One region of the Variovorax sp. GW821-FHT10C12 genome, then DNA from elsewhere that is predicted to be linked to it. Evidence: predicted binding sites of a transcription regulator. Region 1 holds the regulator's gene; each other region holds the start of a gene.
The links. The regulator sigma-54, encoded in region 1, starts transcription at its own class of promoters, with help from an activator protein. The targets are predictions, from matches to a motif close to TGGCANGNAANCTGCTTT.

Region 1 (7,532 bases):
AGCATGTCGGCGCGGTAGCGGCGGTAGGCGGTGTGGACCAGCGGTTCGTCGGTGGCGGCGAGCGAGTTGGTGACCACGCTGATCTTCACGTTGCGCCCGCGGATCTCGCGCATCACCTCCAGCCCCGACGCGCCCGGGATCAGGTAGGGCGAGACCAGCGTCACCTCGCTGCGCGCGCGGCGCATCTGCTCGACCACGTTGTAGCGCACGCTGTCCACGTCGAGCAGCGGCACGCCGCCATACGACGCGGTCTTGCCGATCACGCGGTCGGGCGAATCGGCATAGGCCTCGGCTGTGGTCCAGATCAGGCCCAGCTTGCCGGCGTCGAGGTCGTCGGCCACCGGGCTGTAGCCCAGCAGGTCGTTGGGCGCGGGCCTGGGCGGCGGCGGCGTGGTGTCGGGGCCGGTGGCGGCGTCGAAGCGGCGCTGCAGTTCTTCGCGCGGCAGGTCGGTGTGCACGACCGCGCCGATCGGGCGCACGTGCGGGCTGTTCCAGTACTGGTCGAACAGCACGCCCAGGCGCGGGATCAGCGCACCCGTGACGAAGGTGTCGAGGTCGATGAAGTTCGGGCCGGTGGTGCGGCGGAAGTACTGGTTGCCGATGTTGCGCCCGCCCGCCACCGCCATCGCGCCGTCGGCGATGAAGAGCTTGTTGTGCATGCGGCGGTTGACGCGGCTGAAGTCGAACAGCGACGCGGTGAAGCGCTTGAGCAGGCTGCCGCGCCCGGCCGGGAACGGGTTGAACAGACGCAGCTCGACGTTCGGCGTGGCGGCCAGCCCGAGCAGCAGCTCGTCTTCGCCCGAGGTGTACAGGTCGTCCATCAACAGACGCACGCGCACGCCGCGCTGGGCCGCATCGCGCAGGGTGCGCAGCAGGTAGCGGCCGGTCTCGTCGTTCTCGATCTGGTAGTACTGCACGTCGAGCGTGCGCTGCGCGCGGCGCGCCAGCTGCAGCCGCGTGTCGAAGGCGAAGTCGCCGCCGGGCATCAGGCGAAAGCCGCTGAGGTCGGGGTCGGGCTGCGAGGCCAGCGCGATCTTGCCGAGCGCGGTGTCGGCCGAGACGGCGATGGTCTTGGTGGGCGGGCGCGGTGCCTCGTCGGGCAGCGTGGCGCAGCCGGCGAACAGCAGCGCCGCCGCAATGACGACCACCCAATGCCCACAGCGCGACAGCAGGCGGCTCGTCATCGTCGGTTTTCTAGAGTGCCTTGCGCAGGTTGGCGGGCGCGATGCGCAGGGCCTCGCGGTACTTGGCGACGGTGCGGCGCGCGCACTCGATGCCCTGCTCTTTCAGCATCTCGGAGATCTGGCTGTCGGACAGCGGCTTCTTGATGCTCTCGGAACTCACGAACTGCTTGATCAGCGCGCGCACCGCCGTGCTCGACGCGTTGCCGCCGGTCTCGGTGCCCAGCGCCGAGCCGAAGAAGTACTTGAGCTCGACCGTGCCGAAGGGCGTCGACATGTACTTGGCGGTGGTCACGCGCGAGATGGTCGATTCGTGCAGGCCCAGCTCGTCGGCGATCTCGCGCAGCACCAGCGGGCGCATCGCGAGTTCGCCGTGCACGAAATAGCTCTTCTGCCGCTCGACGATGGCGTTGCTCACGCGCAGGATGGTGTCGAAGCGCTGCTGGATGTTCTTGATGAACCAGCGCGCCTCCTGCAGCCGCTGCGACAGAGCCTGGCTGCCCTCGCCCTTGTGCGACTTGAGCGCACCGGCGTAGATGTCGTGCACGCGCAGGCGCGGCATGACCTCGGGGTTCAGCATGACGCGGAACTTGATGTTGGTGCCGCGGCCCGTCTTGGTGACGATCACGTCGGGAATGATGATGTTGCGTTCGACGTCGACAAAACGGCGGCCCGGCTTGGGCTCCAGGCGCGCAATGATCTGCAGCGCCGAGCGCACCAGCTCTTCGTTGGTGCGCGTGAGCGTGGCCAGGCGCTTGAAGTCGCGCCGCGCGAGCAGCTCCATCGGCTGCTTGCAGATCGCGATGGCGGTCTTGCGGATGAGCGCTTCGGCCTCGGTCTCGTCTTCGCTGGCGAGCGCCTTCAGCTGGATGCTCAGGCATTCGCCGAGGTCGCGCGCACCGACGCCGACCGGCTCCAGGCTCTGCAGCAGGCCCAGCGCCACCTGGAAGTGGTGCACGAGGTCGTCGAACTGGTCGTTGTCGTCGCCCGCCAGGCCCGAGGCCAGCGCGGGCAGCGAGTCTTCGAGGTAGCCGTCGTCGTTGAGCGATTCGATCAGGAAGCGCAGCGCGGCGCAGTCGTTTTCATTGAGCCGCAGGCTCAGCGCCTGGCGGTGCAGGAAGGACTGCAGCGACTCCTGGCTGCGCGCGAGTTCGGTGGCGTCGGCACGCTCGTCGTCGCCCAGGTTGTTCTGGCGCGCAGGCGCATCGCTGCCCCACTCGCTGTCGTCGGGCGCCATCTCGACGGTGCCGTCGCCTTCCCAGTCGGGCTCGCGCTCGGTGATCTCGGCGGCGGGGCCGTCGGAGTCGGGCGTGGACGTGGCTTCGCTGGTGGTGGTCGTCGCGCTGCTGGTCGGCGCCGGGGCGAAGTCGCCCTCGCCGGTTTCACCCCCATCGTCGCGCGGCACGGGCGTGTCGACAGCATCGAGCCCGAACTCCTCGCGCGCCGCTTCTTCCGCGGTGCGTTCGAGGAACGGGTTCTCGTCCAGCATCTGCTCCACCTCCTGGCTCAGTTCGAGCGTGGAGAGTTGGAGCAGGCGAATGGACTGCTGCAGCTGCGGCGTCAAGGCCAGATGCTGCGAGACGCGAAGGGACAGCCCTTGCTTCATGGAGACCCGACCCTCCCTTACATGCGGAAGTGCTCGCCCAGGTACACCCTGCGTACCTCGGCGTTGTCGACGATCTCCGAGGGTGTGCCTTGTGCCAGCACGTGCCCGTCGCTGATGATGAACGCGTGATCGCAGATGCCCAGCGTTTCACGCACGTTGTGGTCGGTGATGAGCACGCCGATGCCACGTTCCTTCAGGAAACTGATGATCCGCTGAATCTCGATCACCGCGATCGGGTCGATGCCGGCGAAGGGCTCGTCCAGCAGGATGAAGCGCGGCTGGGTGGCCAGCGCGCGCGCGATTTCAACGCGGCGGCGCTCGCCGCCCGACAGGGCGAGCGCAGGCGAATCGCGCAGGTGGTCGACGCGCAGGTCGGCCAGCAGGTCGGTCAGGCGCTCGTCGATGTGCTGCTTGGACAGCGCCACCAGGCGGCCGTTGGCGTCGGGCTCGCGTTGCAGCTCGAGCACGGCACGCACGTTTTCCTCGACCGTGAGCTTGCGGAAGATCGAGGCTTCCTGCGGCAGGTAGCTCAGGCCCATGCGCGCGCGGCGGTGGATCGGCATGTGGGCGATGGGCTCGCCGTCGATGGTGATCTCGCCAGCGTCGGCGCGCACCAGCCCGACGATCATGTAGAACGAGGTGGTCTTGCCCGCGCCGTTGGGGCCGAGCAGTCCGACGACTTCGCCCTTCTGCACATCAAGCGACACGTCTTTGACGACCGTGCGGCTGCCGTAGCTCTTCTTGAGGCCGCGCGCCACGAGGCGGCTGCCCGGGACGCCGTCGGCGGGCGGGATTCCTGCGGTTTCGATCACTTGCGCCCTTCCCCTTCGGTGCCGCCCAGTGTGGTGCTCGAGCGCAGCCCGGCGCCGGGCGCGGGGGTGGGCGCCGGGGCCGCGGGCTTCTTGCCGCCGGCTGCCGGCGCGGAGCCGGGCGCCGCCGGGGCCGGCGTGGCCTTCGGCGTGAGGATGGCCTTCACGCGGCCGCCGCCACCCGCCGAGACGCCGGCGTTCGGCGGCACGAGGGAACCGTTGACGGTGTAGGTGTCGTTGCTCTGGTCGTAGACGATCAGCGCGCCGCTGCTCTCGTCGTTGGCCGTGGCGCCGATCAGGCGGCGCATGACGGCGCGGCGGATGAACTTGACGTTGTCGGCGCGGCTGTCGTACTCGATGACTTCCGACTCGCCCTCGATCCACTCGTCGCCGGCGTTGCGCTTCTGCTTGTAATAGGCCAGCTTGCCGGGCGCCGCCGTGACCACGCCGTACTGGTAGCCCTCGGCGTCCTGGCGCACGTCCAGCCGCGCACCGCGGATGATGATCGTGCCCTTCGTGACCAGCACGTTGCCGGTGAACACGCTGGTCTGTTTCAGGTCGTCGTAGCGCATCGAGTCGGACTCGATGTTCATCGGCTTGGTGCGGTCGGCGGTTTCAGCCAGGGCGCCGGAGGCGGCTCCGGCCAGCAACAGCGCGCCGAAGGCCAGGCGGCCGAGGCGACGAAGGGTGGGGAATGTGGGGATGGAGGGCAATGTCATAAAGGCACGAAACTTGCTCTGAAACATTGTATGCGTGGGATGGCAATTGCCCACCGCCACCAATGAAAAAGCCCGCCGAAGCGGGCCTTGCATTCGACCCAAAAACCAGGTCGACAGGTCGTCGGGGCGGTCAGCCCTTCTTGGCTTCGCCGATGAGGAAGGTCGCGACCTGCAGCACCTTGGCCATGCTGCCGGCGGTTTCGCCGTCGACATACCAGCGGCCTGCCACGGCCAGGGCCGGCACGCCGGCGACCTTGTAGGCCTCGGTCTGCTGCGACGCGCGACGGGCCTTGCTGGCCACGCCGAAGGACGCAAATGTTTCCTTGAACTTGGCGCCGTCGAGGCCGGCACGCTCGGCCCAGGCCTGGATGTTGGCTTCGCCGTTCAGGTTCTGACGCTGCGCGTGGATCGCGGCGAACACCTTCGGGTGGTATTCCTCCAGCTTGCCCATGGCTTCGAGCGTGAAGTACAGGCGCTGCTTGGCTTCGACGTCGTTGCCCACGAAAGGCACCGGGATGCGGCGGAACGCCACTTCCTTCGGGGCTGCCTTGACCCAGGCTTCGAGCGAGGGCTCGAAGTCGTTGCAATGCGGGCAGTTGTACGAGAAGAACTCGACCACCTCGACCTTGCCGGCGGATGCATCGACGGGCACGCGCTTGTCGAGCACGAGGAAATCGGAGCCGGCCTTGGGGGCGCGCTGGGCGTGTGCCGGAACGGCAGCCAGCGAAAGCAGCCCGATCGAAGTGGCGGCCAGCGAAAAGTCACGACGTTTCATGGAAAAGGTTCTCCTGTGGGTACCGCAGTACAGAGCCGGCGCGCCGCCGGGAGTTCCCCGTGGGCGGCGCGACCGAGGCGCTGGAATTGACAAACGAGTGCGGCAGATGCCGCGCGGGCGAGAGCTTAAAGGCTGTTCAAGAAAGGCGTCGGTCAGCGCTGCACGCGCACCAACGCCGATTCGAGACCGCCGCCGTCGAGCCGTTCCTTGAGCCGATCGGCGTCGTCCTTCTTGTTGAACGGGCCCGCGCGCACGCGGTAGACCGTGCGACCGGCCTGCTCGCGTTCGGTGACCTTGGCCTCGACGCCCATCAGCGACAGCTTGGCGCGTTGCGCCTCGGCGTCGTCGGTGGTGCGGAAGGCGCCGGCCTGCACGAAGTACATGAAGGGGTCGGCACCCGACGGCGACGGTGCGGCGGCCGTGTGGCTCGGCGCAGCGGACGCGGTGGTCGTGCTGCTGCCGCCTGCGCGGGCCCGGGCGAGGTCGCCCAGCGGATCGTTCGACGGCGGCAGGGCGTTGGCTTCGGCCGGCACCGGCGCGGGGCGCGCCGGCTTGGGCGCCACCACCACGGGGGCCGGGGCGGTGACCGGCGCGGTGGCGACGGGCGGCGTGCCGGGGGCCGCGGTGACGGGGGCGCCGGTGATCGGGTTCACCGGACCGGTGGCCGTGGCGGCCGGTGGCGTGGCCGCCGGCTTGGGCGCGCCGGCCTTGCCGGCCAACGGTGCGTTCGGGTCCCAGTCGCGGTTCTTGCGGGCTTCGGCTTCGTCCTGCTCGGCACCGCCGCGTTGCGTCTTGTTGACGAACGGGATCGGCACCTTGGTGACGTAGACCGCGATGCCCAGGGCGACGCCCAGACCGAGCACCAGGCCGATGATCAGCCCGATGACGATGTTGCCGCGTTGTCTGCTTGTCTTCTTCATGTTCAGAGGGTGATTCACATCTTGTTCGGCGCACTGACGCCGAGGATCGCGAGGCCATTGTGCAGCACCTGCGCGGCCGCTGCGACGAGTGCGAGACGCGCCAGCTTGACCGGCTCGTCGTCCACTAGGATGCGCTCGGCATCGTAGTAGCTGTGGTAGCTGGCTGCGAGTTCGCGCAGGTAGAAAGTCACGTCGTGCGGGGCGAAATCCTTCGCCGCCGCCGTCAGCATGGCCGGGTACTTGGCCAGCAGCAGCATCAGCGCCTGGGCCGCCGGGCTGTCCAGCGGCGACAAGTCGACCGCCTTGAGCGCGGCCACGTCGCCGCCCCAGGCCGCGAGCACCGAGCAGATGCGCGCGTGGGCGTACTGCACGTAGTACACGGGGTTGTCGTTGTTCTTGGTCACCGCCAGGTCGACGTCGAAGGTGTACTCGGTGTCGGGCTTGCGGCTGAGCAGGAAGAAGCGCACGGCATCGGTGCTGGTCCACTCGATCAGGTCGCGCAGCGTGACGTAGCTGCCGGCGCGCTTGCTGATCTTGACCTCTTCGCCGCCCTTCATGACGCGCACCATGGTGTGCAGCACGTAGTCGGGGTAGCCCTCGGGAATGCCTTCGCCCGCGGCCTGCAGGCCGGCGCGCACACGCGCGATGGTGCCGTGGTGGTCGGTGCCCTGGATGTTCACGACCTTGTGGAAGCCGCGCTCCCACTTGGCGATGTGGTACGCCACATCGGGCACGAAGTAGGTGTACGTGCCGTCCTGCTTCTTCATCACGCGGTCTTTGTCGTCGCCGTAGTCGGTCGACTTCAGCCACAGCGCGCCGTCCTGCTCGTAGGTCTTGCCGGCGGCCACGAGCTTGGCCACGGCCGCTTCGACGCGGCCGCTGGTGTAGAGGCTGGACTCGAGGTAGTAGTTGTCGAAGCGCACGCGGAAGGCCTGCAGGTCCAGGTCCTGCTCGCGGCGCAGGTAGGCCACGGCGAATTCGCGGATGCTGTCCAGGTCGTCGATGTCGCCGCTGGCGGTGTACTCGCGGTCGTCCGACTTGACGGTCTTCTTCGCCTTGAAGTCCTCGGCGATGTCGGCAATGTAGTCGCCGTTGTAGGCCGGGGCCTTTTCGCCGCTGGGCCACTCGGCGTCGCCGGGCTTGAAGCCCTTGGCACGCAGCTGCGTGCTGTTGGCCAGCGTCTGGATCTGCACGCCGGCGTCGTTGTAATAGAACTCGCGCCACACGCTCTGGCCCTGCGAGGCCTGCAGGTTGCAGATGGCGTCGCCCAGCGCGGCCTGGCGGCCGTGGCCGACGTGCAGCGGACCGGTCGGGTTGGCCGAGACGAACTCGACCAGCACCTTCTCGCCCGTGGCGGGCTGCTGGCCGAAGGTTTCGCCGGCGGCCAGCACCTCGCGCACGATCTGCTGCTTGGCGGCGGCCTTCAGGCGGATGTTGAGGAAGCCGGGGCCGGCGATCTCGATGGCCTCGACCCATTGGCCGAAAGCGGGGGTGGCGAGCAGCGCAGCGCTCAGTTCCTCGG
Region 2 (7,532 bases), on a different contig from region 1:
CGCGCTCGCGCGCCTGGGCGGCCTGCCGGCTGGCGAACTGCCCAAGGCCGTCGAGGCCATGGGCATCACGGGCGCGATGGGCAAGCTGTTTGCCTCGCACCCGCCGATCGAAGAACGCATCGCGGCGCTGCAGAACGCGCGCTGAGCCCACTGCAGAAGGCGACCAACGCCGTCGCCCATGAAAAAAGCCGCCACAGTGATGTGGCGGCTTTTTTCGTTGGGGCGGGCGTGTGGCGTCAGTCCGCGGCGGGTGCTTCGGGAGCGGCCGGGGCGGTTTCTGCTTCGGGCGCCGCCTGCACCTCAGGCGCTGCGGCTGCTGCCGCGTCGGCGGCCACCGCTGCGGCAGCGGCTGCCGCCTCGGCCCGCTTCTTGTCGTCCCGCACGCGCTGCAGCGTGCGCGTCACGTCGCCGGGCTTCATGCCGTACATGTCGGCGAATTCCTGTTCGCTGCGACCGCTGGCTTCGAAGGCGCGCAGCAGGGCTTCGCGCTTGGCGGCCTGCTGGGCGAGTTCGGCCAGGGCTTCGTCGACGACGGCGTTGTTGTTAGCGTCGCGCGAGCGCACCAGCACGGCATACGCCTCGTGGTCCAGGCCCGAGGCTTCGATGGCCTTGGCGATGCGCGTCACCAGCTGCGGGCGCAGGTCTTCGCCGGGGTTGCGGTGCGAACGGCGGCGGTGCAGTTCGAGGATGGCGTGGTGCACGTGCTCGGGCGCGACCGGGTCGAGCGCGTTGCCGTCCAGGTCGTGGCGCGCATGGCCGGCGGCCACGCTCTCGAGGTAGCGCGTGGAGCGCGCATGCTGGCCCATCGCGATCTTCAGGTCTTCGGCCTTGAAGTCTTCGGGATGGCGCGCGATCAGCTCTTCATACACGCCGAGCTTCAGCGGCACGAAGCGTGCGCCGAAGAGCTGCGGGTAGAGCGCGAACAGGCGTTCCAGCACCGGGTTGACCTTGCGCGGTGCGCGTTGGGCTTCGGGTTGCTGTTGTTGTTGCTGCGGGCCGCGCGGCTTGCGCCCCTGCTGCGGCTGTTGCTGCCCGTGCGGGCGCTGCTGCTTCGCCCGCGGCGGGCGTTGCTGTTGCTGCTGTTGCGCGGGAGCGGGCTGCGTTGCCGACGCGTCAGCGCCTGCGTCGGTGCTGCCCGCGCCGGACTTCAGCTGCTGCAGCTGCTCGGCCATGTCCGGGCGCTGGCGCCGTGCGTTGCGCGAGTTCGTGTTCGGGGCGGCGGTGGATGCGTCGGTCATACGGAAGGCTCGGCGATGGGCGCGAGGGATGGAAAGGGAAGAAAAAGAACAACCGGTCCCGCGCGGTCAGCGCGGCCGGAACATCCTGCGGGTATTGTCAGGGCGGATCGTCATGCGCGTGCAGCGCCTCGGTCAGCGGCTTGCCGCCCGATCAGCAGCCGGAACGGCAGCAGCATCAGCACGCCGACACCGAGCTTCACGCCCAGGTCGCCGAGCGCCCAGGTGAGCCAGGGGCCGTCGGTGCCTGCGAAGGCGATGCCCCAGAAGACGATGCTGTCGAGCACGGCCGCGATCACCGTGGCCACCAGCGGCGCGCGCCACCACAGGCCGCGGCGCAGGCGGTCGAACACGCGGATGTCGAGCAGCTGCGAGGCGATGAAGGCCAGGCCCGAGGCGGCGGCGATGCGCGCCGGTGCGAGCAGCAGCGACACCGCCACGGCCACCGCGAAGCCGACCCACGCCACGCGCCGCGCCATGCCGGGGCCGAAGCGCCGGTTGACGAGGTCGCTCACGAGGTAGGCCACCGGGTAGGTGAAGGCGCCCCAGGTGAGCCAGTCGTTGATGGCGAACTGCACCAGGAGGTTGGACGCGAGCACCACGGCGGCCATCGCCAGCGTGGCGACGGCCAGCTGGCCGGTGGTGGGACGGTGGAAGTGCATTGTCAAACGGCGCTGCCGAGCACGCTGCGCGCCACGGCCTCGGCCACCTTGATGCCGTCCACGCCGGCCGACAGGATGCCGCCCGCGTAGCTCGCGCCTTCGCCGGCCGGGTAGAGGCCGCGCACGTTGAGGCTCTGGAAGTCGTCGCCGCGCGTGATGCGGATGGGCGACGAGGTGCGCGTTTCCACGCCGGTGAGCACGGCGTCGTGCGTGTCGAAGCCCTTGATCTTGCGGCCGAAGGCCGGGAAGGCTTCGCGCATCGCCTCGATGGCGTAGGCGGGCAGGGCCTGGTGCAGGTCGGTCGGTGTCACCCCAGGCTTGTACGACGGGATGATGCTGCCGAGCGCGGTGGACGGCTTGCCGGCGATGAAGTCGCCCACCAGCTGGCCGGGCGCGTGGTAGTTGCTGCCGCCGAGCACATAGGCGTTGCTTTCGAGCTGGCGCTGAAGCGCGATGCCTGCCAGCGCATCGCCGGGGAAGTCCTTCGGGTCGATGCCCACCACGATGCCCGCGTTGGCGTTGCGCTCGTTGCGCGAGTACTGGCTCATGCCGTTGGTGACCACGCGGCCCGGCTCGCTGGTGGCCGCGACCACGGTGCCGCCGGGGCACATGCAGAAGCTGTAGACCGAGCGGCCGTTGCTGGCGTGGTGCACCAGCTTGTAGTCGGCCGCGCCCAGCAGCGGATGGCCCGCGTGGCGGCCCCAGCGGGCGCGGTCGATGAGGCCCTGCGGGTGCTCGACACGGAAGCCGATCGAGAAAGGCTTGGCCTCGATGTACACGCCGCGCGCATGCAGCATCTCGAAGGTGTCGCGCGAGCTGTGGCCCAGTGCCATCACGACGTGGTCGGCGCGCAGCTCGCTGCTCTGGCCGGTCGTCTGGTCGAGCACGGTGAGGCCGCGCAGGTGGCCGTCTTCGATGTGCACGTCGGTCACGCGCTGCTCGAAGCGGATCTCGCCGCCGAGCGCGACGATCTGCTCGCGGATGTTCTCGACCACCTTCACCAGCTTGAAGGTGCCGATGTGCGGATGCGCGACGTACAGGATTTCGGGCGGCGCGCCAGCCTTCACGAACTCTTCCATCACCTTGCGGCCGAGGAAGCGCGGGTCCTTGATCTGGCTGTAGAGCTTGCCGTCCGAGAAGGTGCCGGCGCCGCCTTCGCCGAACTGCACGTTCGACTCGGGGTTGAGCACGCTCTTGCGCCACAGGCCCCAGGTGTCGCGGGTGCGCTGGCGCACGGTCTTGCCGCGTTCGAGCACGATGGGCTTGAAGCCCATCTTCGCGAGCATCAGTGCCGCGAAGATGCCGCAGGGACCGAAGCCGATCACCACGGGGCGCGTGGCGTCGTCGGGCGCCTGGCCCGGCGGCGTGTAGCGCATGTCGGGCGCGGGCTGGATGTGCGGGTGGCCGGCGTGTTTGGCCAGCAGCGCGGTTTCGAGCGCGGCGTCGGCCAGCTGCACGTCGCAGATGTAGACCGTGAGCAGGTCGACCTTGCGGGCGTCGAAGCTGCGCTTGTAGACGGTGTGGGAGGCGATCGCTTCGGGCGGAACGTCGAGCGTTCGGGCGATCAGGGTGGCCAGCGCGTCAGGCGCGTGGTCGAGCGGGAGTTTGAGTTCGGAGATTCGCAGCATGTCGTGGGGCTTGTGGTTATCAAGCAGACCGACGATTTTAAGCGCCCGAGGCGCTATGAAACTTGTAGCTGGATCAGGCGGGCAGGAAGCCTTCGACGGAGAGGTAGCGCTCGCCCGTGTCGTAGTTGAAGCCCAGCACCACCGCGTCGGGCGCCAGCGAGGGCAGCTTCTGCGCAATGGCCGCGAGCGTCGCGCCCGACGAGATACCAACCAGGATGCCTTCCTCGACCGCGCAGCGGCGCGCCATTTCGCGCGCGGGTTCGGCGTCGACCTGCAGCACGCCGTCGAGCAGCGAGGTGTCCAGGTTCTTCGGAATGAAGCCCGCGCCGATGCCCTGGATGGGGTGGGGCGCCGGCGCGCCGCCCGAGATCACGGGCGAAGCCACGGGCTCCACCGCGAACACCTGCAGCTTGGGCCACTTCTTCTTGAGCACCTTCGCCACGCCGGTGATGTGGCCGCCCGTGCCCACGCCGGTGATGAGCACGTCGATGCCCTCGGGAAAGTCGGCCGCGATCTCTTCGGCCGTGGTGCGCACGTGCACGTCGACGTTGGCGGGGTTGTTGAACTGCTGCGGCATCCACGCGCCCGGCGTGCCGGCCACGATTTCCTCGGCGCGGGCGATGGAGCCCTTCATGCCGTTGGCGCGCGGCGTGAGGTCGAAGGTGGCGCCGTAGGCCAGCATGAGGCGACGGCGCTCCACCGACATGCTGTCGGGCATCACCAGGATCAGCTTGTAGCCCTTGACGGCCGCGACCATCGCCAGGCCGATGCCGGTGTTGCCGGAGGTGGGCTCGACGATGGTGCCGCCGGGCTTGAGCGCGCCGCTCTTCTCGGCGTCTTCCACCATCGACAGCGCGATGCGGTCCTTGATCGAGCCGCCGGGGTTGGCGCGCTCCGACTTGATCCAGACCTGCTGCTTCGCATGGCCGAACAGGCGGTTGATGCGGATGTGCGGCGTGTTGCCGATGGTCTGGAGGATGTTCTGGGCCTTCATGGAATCTCCTTGGATCAATGCGGTTGTTCGGGCGGACAGCGCGCATTGTGAGACCAGCCCGCGACCGTTTCAGCGCAGGGCTTTGCTTCCCTCAGGCTTCCAGGGCTTCCAGCGGCCCGAAGAACTCGTAGCGAAGCTGCTGCTTCGGCACGCCGAGCGCCAGCCCGTTCGCATACACCGCCTGCATGAAGGGCTTCGGCCCGAGAAAGTACAGGTCGACGTCGCGGTCTTCCGGCAGCAGCCCGGCCAGCAGCTCGCGGGTGACGAAGCCGGTCGCATGCGGCGTGTCGGTGTCGCGCGGCGCGTCGTAGACATACAGCGGCTTCACGTTCGCATGCCGCTGCGCGAGCGCATCCACGCGGGCGCGGAAGGCATGCGCACCGCCGTGCCGCGCCGCATGGACGAAGTGCACCGGCCGGCCCGTGTGCGCCACCGATTCGAGCATGCTCATCGCGGGCGTGATGCCCACGCCGCCCGTCACCAGCACGAGGGGGCGCGCCTGTTCGCCCGCGGGCTGCAGCACGAAGTCGCCGCACGGTGCCTGCACCTGCAGCCGCGTGCCGACCGCGGCGGCCTCATGCAGCCAGTTCGAGGCGCGGCCGCCTTCTTCCTTCTTCACGCTGATGCGGTACCACGGCTTGCCCGGCGCGTCGGACAGCGAGTAGTTGCGGCGCACCGGCTGGCCGTCGATCTCCAGCACCAGCGTGAGGTACTGCCCCGGCGTGAACGCCAGCAGCGCGCCGCCGTCCACGGGCTCCAGGTAGAACGAGGTGATGACCTCGCTTTCATCCTCGCGCCGGGCCACGCGGAATTCGCGCGTGCCGCGCCATCCGCCGGGCTGCGCCGCGTTGGCGCTGTAGACGGCTTCTTCCGCGGCGATGAGCAGGCCCGCCAGCGATTCGTAGGCCTCGCCCCAGGCGGCGATCACCTCGTCGGTGGCGGCATCGCCGAGCACCTCCTTCACGGCGCGCAGCAGGTAGTGGCCGACGATCGGGTAGTGCTCCGGCAGCACGCCCAGCGCGGCGTGCTTCTGGATGATGCGGGGCAGGGCGCCGGCGATCGCTTCGAGCCGGTCGATGTGCGCGCCGTACGCGATGACCGCACCCGCCAGCGCACGCGCCTGCGTGCCGGCGGCCTGGTGCGCTTCGTTGAAGAAGGCCTTCACCTGCGGATGGCCCTCGAACATGATCTTGTAGAAGTGGCTGGTGATGGCCTCGCCGTGGGCCTGGAGCGCGGGCACGGTGGACTTGACGATGGCGATGGTTTGCGGGTTCATGGTCTGGCGCTTCCTCTGTTGAGATGCCTTTGTCGTCTCACGATCCGTGCCAGCCGGAAGACCGCTGCAAGTGCTTGATGCCGTTGGGGATTTATCAGGCGTGGTCAAATTCACAACAACTTCAGCGTTGTACTTATGACCACATTGCGTGTCGATTCGACCACCGAGGCCTCACCACCCGAGCCCGAAGCCGAGGCCGCCCGCTACCGGTCGCTGCTCGCCGCCGCGCGCGGACTGGTCCGCTGCGATGCCGCCGCGCTGCTGCAGCTCGACGTCGATGTGCTGAAGCCCGTCGCGGTCGACGGCCTGAGCGATGAGACCTTGGGGCGCCAGTTTCCCGTGGCCGCCCATCCGCGTTTCGCGCGCCTGCTCGACAGCGAACGGGGCCTGCGCTTCGCCCACGACAGCAACCTGCCCGACCCGTACGACGGCCTCGTCGCCGGCCAGCCGGGCATCCTGCCGGTGCACGACTGCATGGGCGCGCCGCTGCGCCTGCGCGGCGCCGTCTGGGGCCTGCTGACGCTGGACGCGCTGGAGCCACACGCCTTCGATGCCGTGGGCCCGGCGCAGATGGAGGCACTGATTGCGCTTGTCGAAACCGGCATCGAGGCCGCCGACACGATCCGCGAAATGCAGGCGCGCGCGATGCGCGAGCAGGCTGTGGCCCAGGCATTGCGCGCAGGGCGCGGCGCCCCCCGCGAGCTGCTGGGCAGCAGCCCGGCGATGAAGCAGCTGTGCCACGAGATCGACACCGTCGCCGTCTCCGACCTCACGGTGCTGCTGCTCGGCGAAACCGGCGTCGGCAAGGACCTGGTCGCGCAGCGCCTGCACGCGCGCTCGCGGCGCAGCGAGCAGCCGCTCGTGCAGGTCAACTGCGCGGCGCTGCCCGAGTCGCTGGCCGACAGCGAACTCTTCGGCCACAAGCGCGGCGCGTTCACCGGCGCCGTGCAGGACCGCGACGGCAAGTTCGAGATCGCCGATGGCGGCACGCTCTTTCTCGACGAGGTCGGCGAGCTGCCGCTGAGCGTGCAGGCCAAGCTGCTGCGTGTGCTGCAAAGCGGCGAGGTGCAGCGCCCCGGCAGCGACCGCATGCGCAAGGTCGACGTGCGCGTGATCGCGGCCACCAACCGCGACCTGCCCGCGGCGATCGCGCAGGGGCGTTTTCGCGCCGACCTGTACCACCGGCTGTCGGTCTATCCGCTCGTCGTCGCGCCGCTGCGCGAACGGGGGCGCGACGTGCTCGTGCTCGCCGGCAGCTTTCTCGAGGAGAACCAGCACCGACTGGGCGCGCGCAACCTGCGGCTCTCGCCGGCGTCGAAGGCCGCCATGCTGGCGCACGGCTGGCCGGGCAATGTGCGCGAGCTCGAGCATGTGATCAGTCGCGCCTCGCTGCGGGCGTTCAGGGAGCAGCCGCGCGGCTCGCGCTGGACGGCCATCGAACCGCATCACCTGGCGCTGGACAGCGCTGCCGTCGTGGGAAGCGCCGTGGCAGCGCCCGTGCAGGCCCCGGCGAACGAACACGCGGGGCCTGCCATCGCTGGCGGCACGTTGCGCGACGCAACCGAGGCCTTCCAGCGGGCCTGGCTGTCGGAACTGCTCGCCCGCCACGGCGGCCGCGTGGCCAGCGCCGCGCGCGAGGCCGGCATCGACCGCAGCAACTTCCATCGGACGTTGCGCAAGCTGGGTCTGGTGCAGGCCGGCGACCACGAAACGCCCGGTTGAAGGTCGGCGCGCGGC
Region 3 (7,532 bases), on a different contig from region 1:
TGCGTTCGCGCAGCTGCGCCTTGTTCTCGGTGGCCGCGAACACGCGTTCGACCGCGAGGTACACGTTCTCGAAGCAGGTCAGCCAGGGCAGCAGCGAGTGGTTCTGGAACACCACGGCGCGCTCGGGCCCCGGGCCCTTGATCTCCTTGTTGGCGCACAGCAGCACGCCCTGCGTGGGCGTGGTCAGCCCGGCGATGAGGTTCAGCAGCGTCGACTTGCCGCAGCCCGAGTGGCCGATGAGCGTGACGAACTCGCCCTTGGCCACGTTCAGGTTCACGTCGCGCAGCGCGACGAAACGGCCCTTGGGCGTCTTGAACGCCTGTTCGACGCCATGGATCTCGATGTACTTCGAATCGTCGTTCATGATTTCACCTCTTCGAACGTGAATGCGGTGGCGAGCTTGATGAGCGCGAACTCCAGCACCAGGCCCACGATGCCGATCACGAAGATCGCGATGATGATGTTGGCGACGTTGAGGTTGTTCCACTCGTCCCACACCCAGAAGCCGATGCCCACACCGCCCGTGAGCATCTCGGCCGCGACGATCACCAGCCACGCGGTGCCCACGGCCAGGCGCACGCCCGTGAGCATGTAGGGCAGCACGGCGGGAAAGAGGATCTTGGTGAGGATCTTCCATTCGCTGAGGTTGAGCACCTTGGCCACGTTCATGTAGTCGCTGGGCACGCGCTGCACGCCCACGGCGGTGTTGATGACCATCGGCCAGATCGAGCAGATGAAGATGGTCCAGATGGCGGCCGGGTTGGCGCCCTTGAACACCAGGAGGCCGATGGGCAGCCACGCGAGCGGCGACACCGGGCGCAGCAGGCTGATGAGCGGGTTGAACATGCGCGAGAGGAACTCGAAGCGCCCGATGGCGAAGCCGGCCGGAATGCCGACCGCTGCCGCCAGGCCGAAGCCCAGCGCCACGCGCTGCAGCGACGACAGCACGTTCCAGCCCACGCCCTGGTCGTTCGGCCCCTTGCTGTAGAACGGATCGCTGAACACCGTGAGCGCCTGCTGCCAGGTGGCCAGCGGCGAGGGGAAGCCGGTGGTGCTCTTCATGGCGACGATTTCCCACACCAGCACCAGCAGGCCGAAGCCCAGGAACGGCGGGAGCACGCGCATCCAGAAGGCGCGCAGGTCGATCGGCGTGCGGGGCCTTTTCTCCCTCTCCCCTCTGGGGAGAGGGCTGGGGTGAGGGGCAGCCTCAACGCGGGGCACACCCTCACCCCGACCCTCTCCCGCACGCGGGAGAGGGAGAGAGACATCCATCGGCGAATGAAAGACAGCGCTGACCATGGTGCGTTTCTCCTCAGACATGGAGCTTGAAAGACTCGGCGTACTTCTTCGGGTCCTTGCCGTCCCACACGGAGCCGTCGAAGAGCTTGCTGGTGCGCAGCACGTCCTTGGGCACGGGCGTCTGCGTGGCGGCGGCGGCCTGCTTGTAGATGTCGATGCGGTTGATCTCGGTGGCCACCTTCAGGTAATCGGGGTGCTCCTTCAGCAGGCCCCAGCGCTTGTGCTGCGTGAGGAACCACATGCCGTCCGACAGGTACGGGAAGTTCACGGCGCCGCCGTTGTAGAACTTCATGTGGTTCGGGTCGTCCCAGCTCTTGCCCAGGCCGTTGGTGTAGCGGCCCAGGATGCGCTGGTTGATGGCGTCCACGCTGGTGTTGACGTAGCTCTTGTCGGCGATGGTTTCGGCCATCTTGTTCTTGTTCTGCAGGCCGGTGTCGATCCACTTGCCGGCCTCGAGGATCGCGGCCGTGACGGCGCGCGCGGTGTTCGGGTACTTCTTCGTGAACTCCGCGGTGCAGCCCAGCACCTTCTCGGGGTGATCCTTCCAGATGTCCTGCGTCGTGATGCCGGTGAAGCCGATGCCGTCCATGATCGCGCGCTGGCCCCAGGGCTCGCCCACGCAGTAGCCGTCCATGTTGCCCACGCGCATGTTGGCCACCATCTGCGGGGGCGGCACGGTGATGTTCTTCACGTCCTTGAACGGGTCGATGCCGGCCGAGGCGAGCCAGTAGTAGAGCCACATGGCGTGGGTGCCGGTGGGGAAGGTGTGGGCGAAGGTGTATTCGCCCTTTTCCTTGGCGATGAGCTTGGCGAGCGAGGCCGCATCGACCGCGCCCTTGTCGGCCAGCTTCTTGGACAGCGTGATGGCCTGGCCGTTGTTGTTCAGGGTCATGAGCACGGCCATGTCCTTCTTCGGGCCGCTCACGCCCAGGTGCATGCCGTAGACCAGGCCGTAGAGCACGTGCGCCATGTCGAGGTCGCCGTTCACGAGCTTGTCGCGCACGCCGGCCCAGCTGGCTTCCTTGCTGGGCACGATCTTCACGCCGTACTTCTTGTCGATGCCCAGCACCGAGGCCATCACCACGCTGGCGCAGTCGGTCAGCGGGATGAAGCCGATCTTCACTTCTTCTTTCTCGGGCTTGTCCGAGCCCTGGGCCCAGACGGCGGCGCGCAGCGCGGGGTCGATGCCTACGGCGCCGAGGGCGGCGGCCTGCAGCACGCGGCGCCGGCTCAGTTTGGTTTTCAGCAGCAGATCGGACATGGACGGGGCTCCAGAAGTGAAAGACAAAAACGAAAAGGCGTCCGCACCGCGCAGGGGCTGCTCGTGAACGAGCCCTTGCGGGATGGGGACGCCTTTGTCCGGTTCGGTGGGCCGCACCCGCCGTTGGGTGCAACCTGCCTTTGAGACCTTGCGGTCCCGTGCCAAGGACTACGCAAGCGACGTGCCAGCTCGAACCTGCCGTTGGGAGCTATGGAAAAGATAGCTGGCAGGGCGCGCCGGTGCAGGAGAAAGTTCCTGCTGGCTCGCTAACCCGGGCGACGCACAGTTGTTGTGCGCTGCACCAATCCAAGCGGCCCCGGGTCAGCGCCGCGGTGCAGCTTCGAGCGGCAGGTAGTCGGCCATGGCCAGCATCGACTCGGCCACGTCGACGAGGCGGCGCTTCTGGTTCATGGCGGTCTGGCGCAGCATCTTGTGCGCCTCGGCCTCGCTCAGGCGTCGGTGCGCCATCAGCAGGCCCTTGGCGCGCTCGACGATCTTGCGTTCGTTGAGCGAGGCACGCACGGTGTCGAGCTCGTCGCTCATGGCCTGCAGGCGCTGCGACTGCTCCTGGACCATGTCGAGCACCGAGCGTTCGAGGTGGCGCCCCAGCTGCGCCGGCGTGGCGTCCTGCGCCTGCTGGGCATCGTCGAAGAAGAGCGCGCCGCCGGCCTGCGGCGCCAGCGTGCCGAGCAGCTGCCGGTAGGCCGCCAGCTCGCTGCGCGCCTGGGCGGTCTTGTGGTCGCACAGCGCGCGCAGGTCGGCCGAGAGGCGGTTCTCGACCGTCTGCATGGCGTCGATGCGCCGCGTGCAGCAGTCGAACCAGGCCTGGCTCAGCAGCGCGTCGGCCGGCACCGAGGTGGCGCCCTTGCGGCGCAGGCGCTCGAGCTCGGCCAGCACGGCGTCGGACTGGCTGTCGTGCCACAGCGTGCGCACCGCGTCGCCCGAGAAATCGATGAACACCTGGAAGCAGCGCTCCTGCGACTCGATGAGATGGCGCCACTGCTGGCGCTGCGCGTCGTCGCCCCGGCCCAGCGCGAGCGCGGCGGCGCCGAAGGCGCGCTCCTGGCCGGCGAACTCCTTGCCCTGCATGAAGTTGAACATCGCCACCAGCAGGCGCGAGATCTCGGGGTCGGTGGCGCCGTCGGCCGCCTCGAACACCACCGCCAGCAGGCCGGCCACGAGCTTGGCGAAGGCGGCCACGGCCTGCGCCGGCTGGAGTTCGAGCGCGTCGATGCGCCGGCGCAGCGCGGGCAGGGCGTCCAGGCCGGGCAGCACCCAGGCGATGCGGCTGAACAGGCGCGCGCCGTGGCCGGCGCCCACCGCACGGTGGTGCTCGGCCTCGAGCCGGTCGAAGCCGGCGCGCACCTGCTGCTCGAGCGCCAGGCATTCGGCGATCTGCGGGCCGCGCTGGTCGGCAAAGCGCCCGCCGTGCGAGGCCAGGAACACGTTCGACATGCCGCGCTCGCGCTGCAGCGCATGCACGAGCCGGCCGATGGCGCCGACCAGCTCGCTGGTGCGCGCGAGCTGGTCCAGCGCGTCGATCTCGCATCGGCGCGCGGCGATCAGGAAGCTCAGGCCGGATGTCATTCGTGGGGGCGCAGAAGGGGCGCCTTCCGCTCGTGCAACTTCCGTGCCTCGCTTGCCCCTTCGCGGGCGCCGCCGGCGGGCGGCCCCTACACTCGGCGCCATGCTCTTGTTGGGAATCGAATCATCCTGCGACGAGACCGGCGTGGCGCTGGTCGAGTCGCACGGCGACGCGCTGCCGCTGCTGCGTTCGCACGCGCTGCACAGCCAGATCGCCATGCACCAGGCCTACGGCGGCGTGGTGCCCGAGCTGGCCAGCCGCGACCACATCCGCCGCGTGCTGCCGCTCACCGAAGCCGTCATGGCCGAGGCCGGGCGCTCGCTGGCCGAGATCGACGTGGTGGCCTACACGCGCGGGCCCGGCCTGGCCGGCGCGCTGCTCGTGGGCGCCGGCGTGGCCTGCGCGCTCGGCGTGGCGCTGGGCAAGCCGGTGCTGGGGGTGCATCACCTCGAGGGGCACCTGCTGTCGCCGTTCCTGAGCGCCGACCCGCCCGAATTTCCGTTCGTGGCGCTGCTGGTGTCGGGCGGCCACACGCAGCTGATGCGGGTCGACGGCGTGGGCCGCTACGAACTGCTCGGCGAGACCATCGACGACGCAGCCGGCGAGGCCTTCGACAAGAGCGCCAAGCTCATGGGCCTGCCGTACCCCGGCGGCCCCTGGCTCGCGAAGCTGGCCGAAGAGGGCGACGCCGCGGCCTTCAAGCTGCCGCGCCCGCTGCTGCACAGCGGCGATCTCGACTTTTCGTTTGCCGGCCTGAAGACGGCCGTGCTCACGCAGGCCAAGAAGCTCGGCGACCAGCTCGAGGCGCGCAAGGCCGACCTCGCCGCCTCCACGCAGGCGGCGATCGTCGAGGTGCTGCTGAAGAAGTCGCTTGCGGCGCTGGACCAGACCGGCCTGAAGCGGCTGGTGGTGGCGGGCGGCGTGGGGGCCAACAGGAACCTGCGCGAGCAGCTGAACGCGGCGTGTGCGAAGCGCAAGGTGCGCGTGCACTACCCCGAGCTGCACCTGTGCACCGACAACGGCGCCATGATCGCCATGGCGGCCGCGATGCGTCTGCAATCAGGCCTGTCGCAGGCCTCCGAGCGCTACGCCTTCGACGTCAAGCCGCGATGGCCGATGGCATCGCTGATGACGCCCGAGACGCCGCTGCCGGAAACCGCGTAGCCGGCGCGCGTGCGCCGCGGCCCAGTGAAGGCAGCGGCAGCACGTCGAGCACATTGCGCCAGAGCTGGCGCCATTCGGGCCAGTCATGGCCGCCTTCGGTCGTGAACACGCGTCCCGGCGGCAGGGCGTCGGCCAGCAGCTTGTGGTTGCTGGCAAAGCGGTCGGCCAGGCCGAAGCCCAGGTACAGCGGCGGCAGGTCCTGGGAAGGCTTCGGCGCCAGGTACTGCTGGAAGAAGGGCCAGAGTTTGCGGTCGGGCTCCTCGTCGGGCTGCGGCCCGGTGGGTGCCTGCCAGGCGCGCAGGCCACCGGCCTTCTTGATCTCGGCGCCGAGCACGCGGCGCCCGAGGTAGGGCGCCAGCGCCACGATGCCGTCCACCGAGCCCGGCCGCGCCAGTTCGTGGATCAGCGCGCCGAAACCGCCGATGGAAATACCGACCAGCCAGATCGAGGTGTAGCCCTTGGCCCGCTGGGGCTCGATGACGTCGGCGTGCAGCCGCTCGCTCAGGGTCTGGTCGTAGTAGTAGGAGACGTCCGCATCGACTAACAGCGCGTCGGCTGCGAGGTGCCGTTCGCGCACGGCGCTGATGAAACCCTCGCGCTCGAACTCTTCGGGCTTGAGGTAGGCCCCCGGCAGGAAGATCAGGAGCGTGTCGGACCGTTCGTTGTCATTGGCTGACTGCAGGTGCGTTTTCATGGTGCCTTGAGGCACACCCGCTGTCCGCACCGCCCCGGGAACTCGATGCGTTTACGAGATGCCCACGAAGAAGAAAGTACTAAAAAATCGTCACATCATGTGACGTTATCCAGCGCTATTGTGAATACGACGCTTGTTTAAAGTCAAAACAAGCTGTCACTAACATTTTCTTCGTGGGGGCATCGGTCCGACTAGTTGATCTGCAAGTGCGAAACCTGGCTTGCCGGCACCAGCTTGCCGAGCTTCAGGGTCAGCACGCCGTTCTCCAGCTTGGCTTCGCTGGTGGCCAGGTCGATGGCCTGCGGCAGCTCGTAGGCGAGCTTGATCTGGCGCTTGGCTTCGGCCTTGCTTTCGATGCGGACCACGGCGCCTTCGATGGCCACCGACAGGTCTTCACGCGACAGGCCGGGCACGTCCAGCGACAGGGTCCAGCTCTTGTCGTCCTGCTCGACCAGCGGCGAGCGGCGGGCGCCGGCAAAAGCCTCGTTCACGAAGCGCTCGAAAGCGCGGTCATGGGCACGGGGAGCGAAATGCGCGCTGCGATGGGTGGGGGTGAAGAACATGGCGAAAACTCCAGGGTGAATGAACACAATGGGGACATGGAATGTGTGTCCCTTACACTGCGCGGCCTTTCCATCGTGAGTGCCGCTTGACACCTCATCTAGGCGCATCGGCACGCGTTTCAAGACAATGAAAACCCCCTTTATTTGGCGCCGCCAGGCCTTGAAATTCGCAGCGGCGGCGCTATGCGCGACCCCGTTCGCCGGCTTCGCGCAGGCCCCGCAACCCGCCCCGATCCGGCTGGCGCTCATCGAGAGCATGAGCGGCCCCTTCGCCAACACCGGCGAAGCCGTGTTCCGCAACCTGCTGTGGGCCGTGGAGCGTGTGAATGCACGCGGCGGCGTGAAGCTGCCGGGCGGCGCACGGCCCCTGCAGCTGGACCGCTACGACAGCAAGGGCCAGAACGAAGAGGCGCTGTCGGCACTGCGCGCGGCCATGGACGACGGCACCCGCATCGTGCTGCAGGGCAACTCGTCGGTGACGGCCGCGGCGCTGATCGATGCCATCGACAAGAACAACGAGCGCGACCCGTCGCGGCGCGTGATCTTCCTGAACTACTCGGCCGTCGATCCGGTGCTGACCAACGAGCGCTGCAGCTTCTGGCACTTCCGCTTCGACGCCCATGCCGACATGCGCGTGGCCGCGCTGATGGACGTGGTCAAGGACGACGCGGCGCTCAAGCGCGTCTACCTGATCGGCCAGGACTACAGCTTCGGCCAGGCCGTGCTGCGCGAATCGCGCCGCCAGCTCGGCGTGCAGCGCCCCGACGTGGAGATCGTCGGCGACGAGCTGCACCCGATGGGCAAGGTGAAGGACTTCGCACCCTACGCCACCAAGATCCTCGCCAGCGGCGCGCAGGCGGTGGTCACCGGCAACTGGGGCAACGACCTCACGCTGCTCGTGAAGGCCGCGCGCGAGGCCGGCTTCAACGGCAGCTTCTACACCTTCTACGGCAATGCGCTGGGCGC

Region 2: a site for sigma-54 is predicted at 5,830-5,847, ahead of hmpA (NO-inducible flavohemoprotein). Genes of this name have one in related genera too.
Region 3: a site for sigma-54 is predicted at 4,179-4,196, ahead of AC07OH_RS12590 (nitrate- and nitrite sensing domain-containing protein). Genes of this name have one in related genera too.

Annotation. Positions count from the first base shown of each region.
Region 1 is NZ_JBWKNE010000005.1:354,938-362,469, reverse strand. It holds gene AC07OH_RS22995 (phospholipase D family protein) at 1-1,184, opposite strand, end outside; gene rpoN (RNA polymerase factor sigma-54) at 1,195-2,787, opposite strand; gene lptB (LPS export ABC transporter ATP-binding protein) at 2,805-3,599, opposite strand; gene lptA (lipopolysaccharide transport periplasmic protein LptA) at 3,596-4,315, opposite strand; gene AC07OH_RS22975 (thiol:disulfide interchange protein DsbA/DsbL) at 4,446-5,090, opposite strand; gene AC07OH_RS22970 (SPOR domain-containing protein) at 5,243-6,010, opposite strand; gene argS (arginine--tRNA ligase) at 6,025-7,532, opposite strand, start outside.
Region 2 is NZ_JBWKNE010000003.1:186,537-194,068, forward strand. It holds gene htpX (protease HtpX) at 1-145, shown strand, start outside; gene AC07OH_RS17415 (ProQ/FinO family protein) at 237-1,238, opposite strand; gene AC07OH_RS17420 (VUT family protein) at 1,349-1,897, opposite strand; gene AC07OH_RS17425 (NAD(P)/FAD-dependent oxidoreductase) at 1,900-3,525, opposite strand; gene cysK (cysteine synthase A) at 3,599-4,519, opposite strand; gene hmpA (NO-inducible flavohemoprotein) at 4,611-5,795, opposite strand; gene norR (nitric oxide reductase transcriptional regulator NorR) at 5,931-7,517, shown strand.
Region 3 is NZ_JBWKNE010000001.1:2,682,411-2,689,942, reverse strand. It holds gene AC07OH_RS12605 (ABC transporter ATP-binding protein) at 1-364, opposite strand, end outside; gene ntrB (nitrate ABC transporter permease) at 361-1,299, opposite strand; gene AC07OH_RS12595 (CmpA/NrtA family ABC transporter substrate-binding protein) at 1,313-2,560, opposite strand; gene AC07OH_RS12590 (nitrate- and nitrite sensing domain-containing protein) at 2,882-4,147, opposite strand; gene tsaD (tRNA (adenosine(37)-N6)-threonylcarbamoyltransferase complex transferase subunit TsaD) at 4,248-5,309, shown strand; gene AC07OH_RS12580 (alpha/beta hydrolase) at 5,245-6,003, opposite strand; gene AC07OH_RS12575 (Hsp20/alpha crystallin family protein) at 6,195-6,566, opposite strand; gene AC07OH_RS12570 (branched-chain amino acid ABC transporter substrate-binding protein) at 6,694-7,532, shown strand, end outside.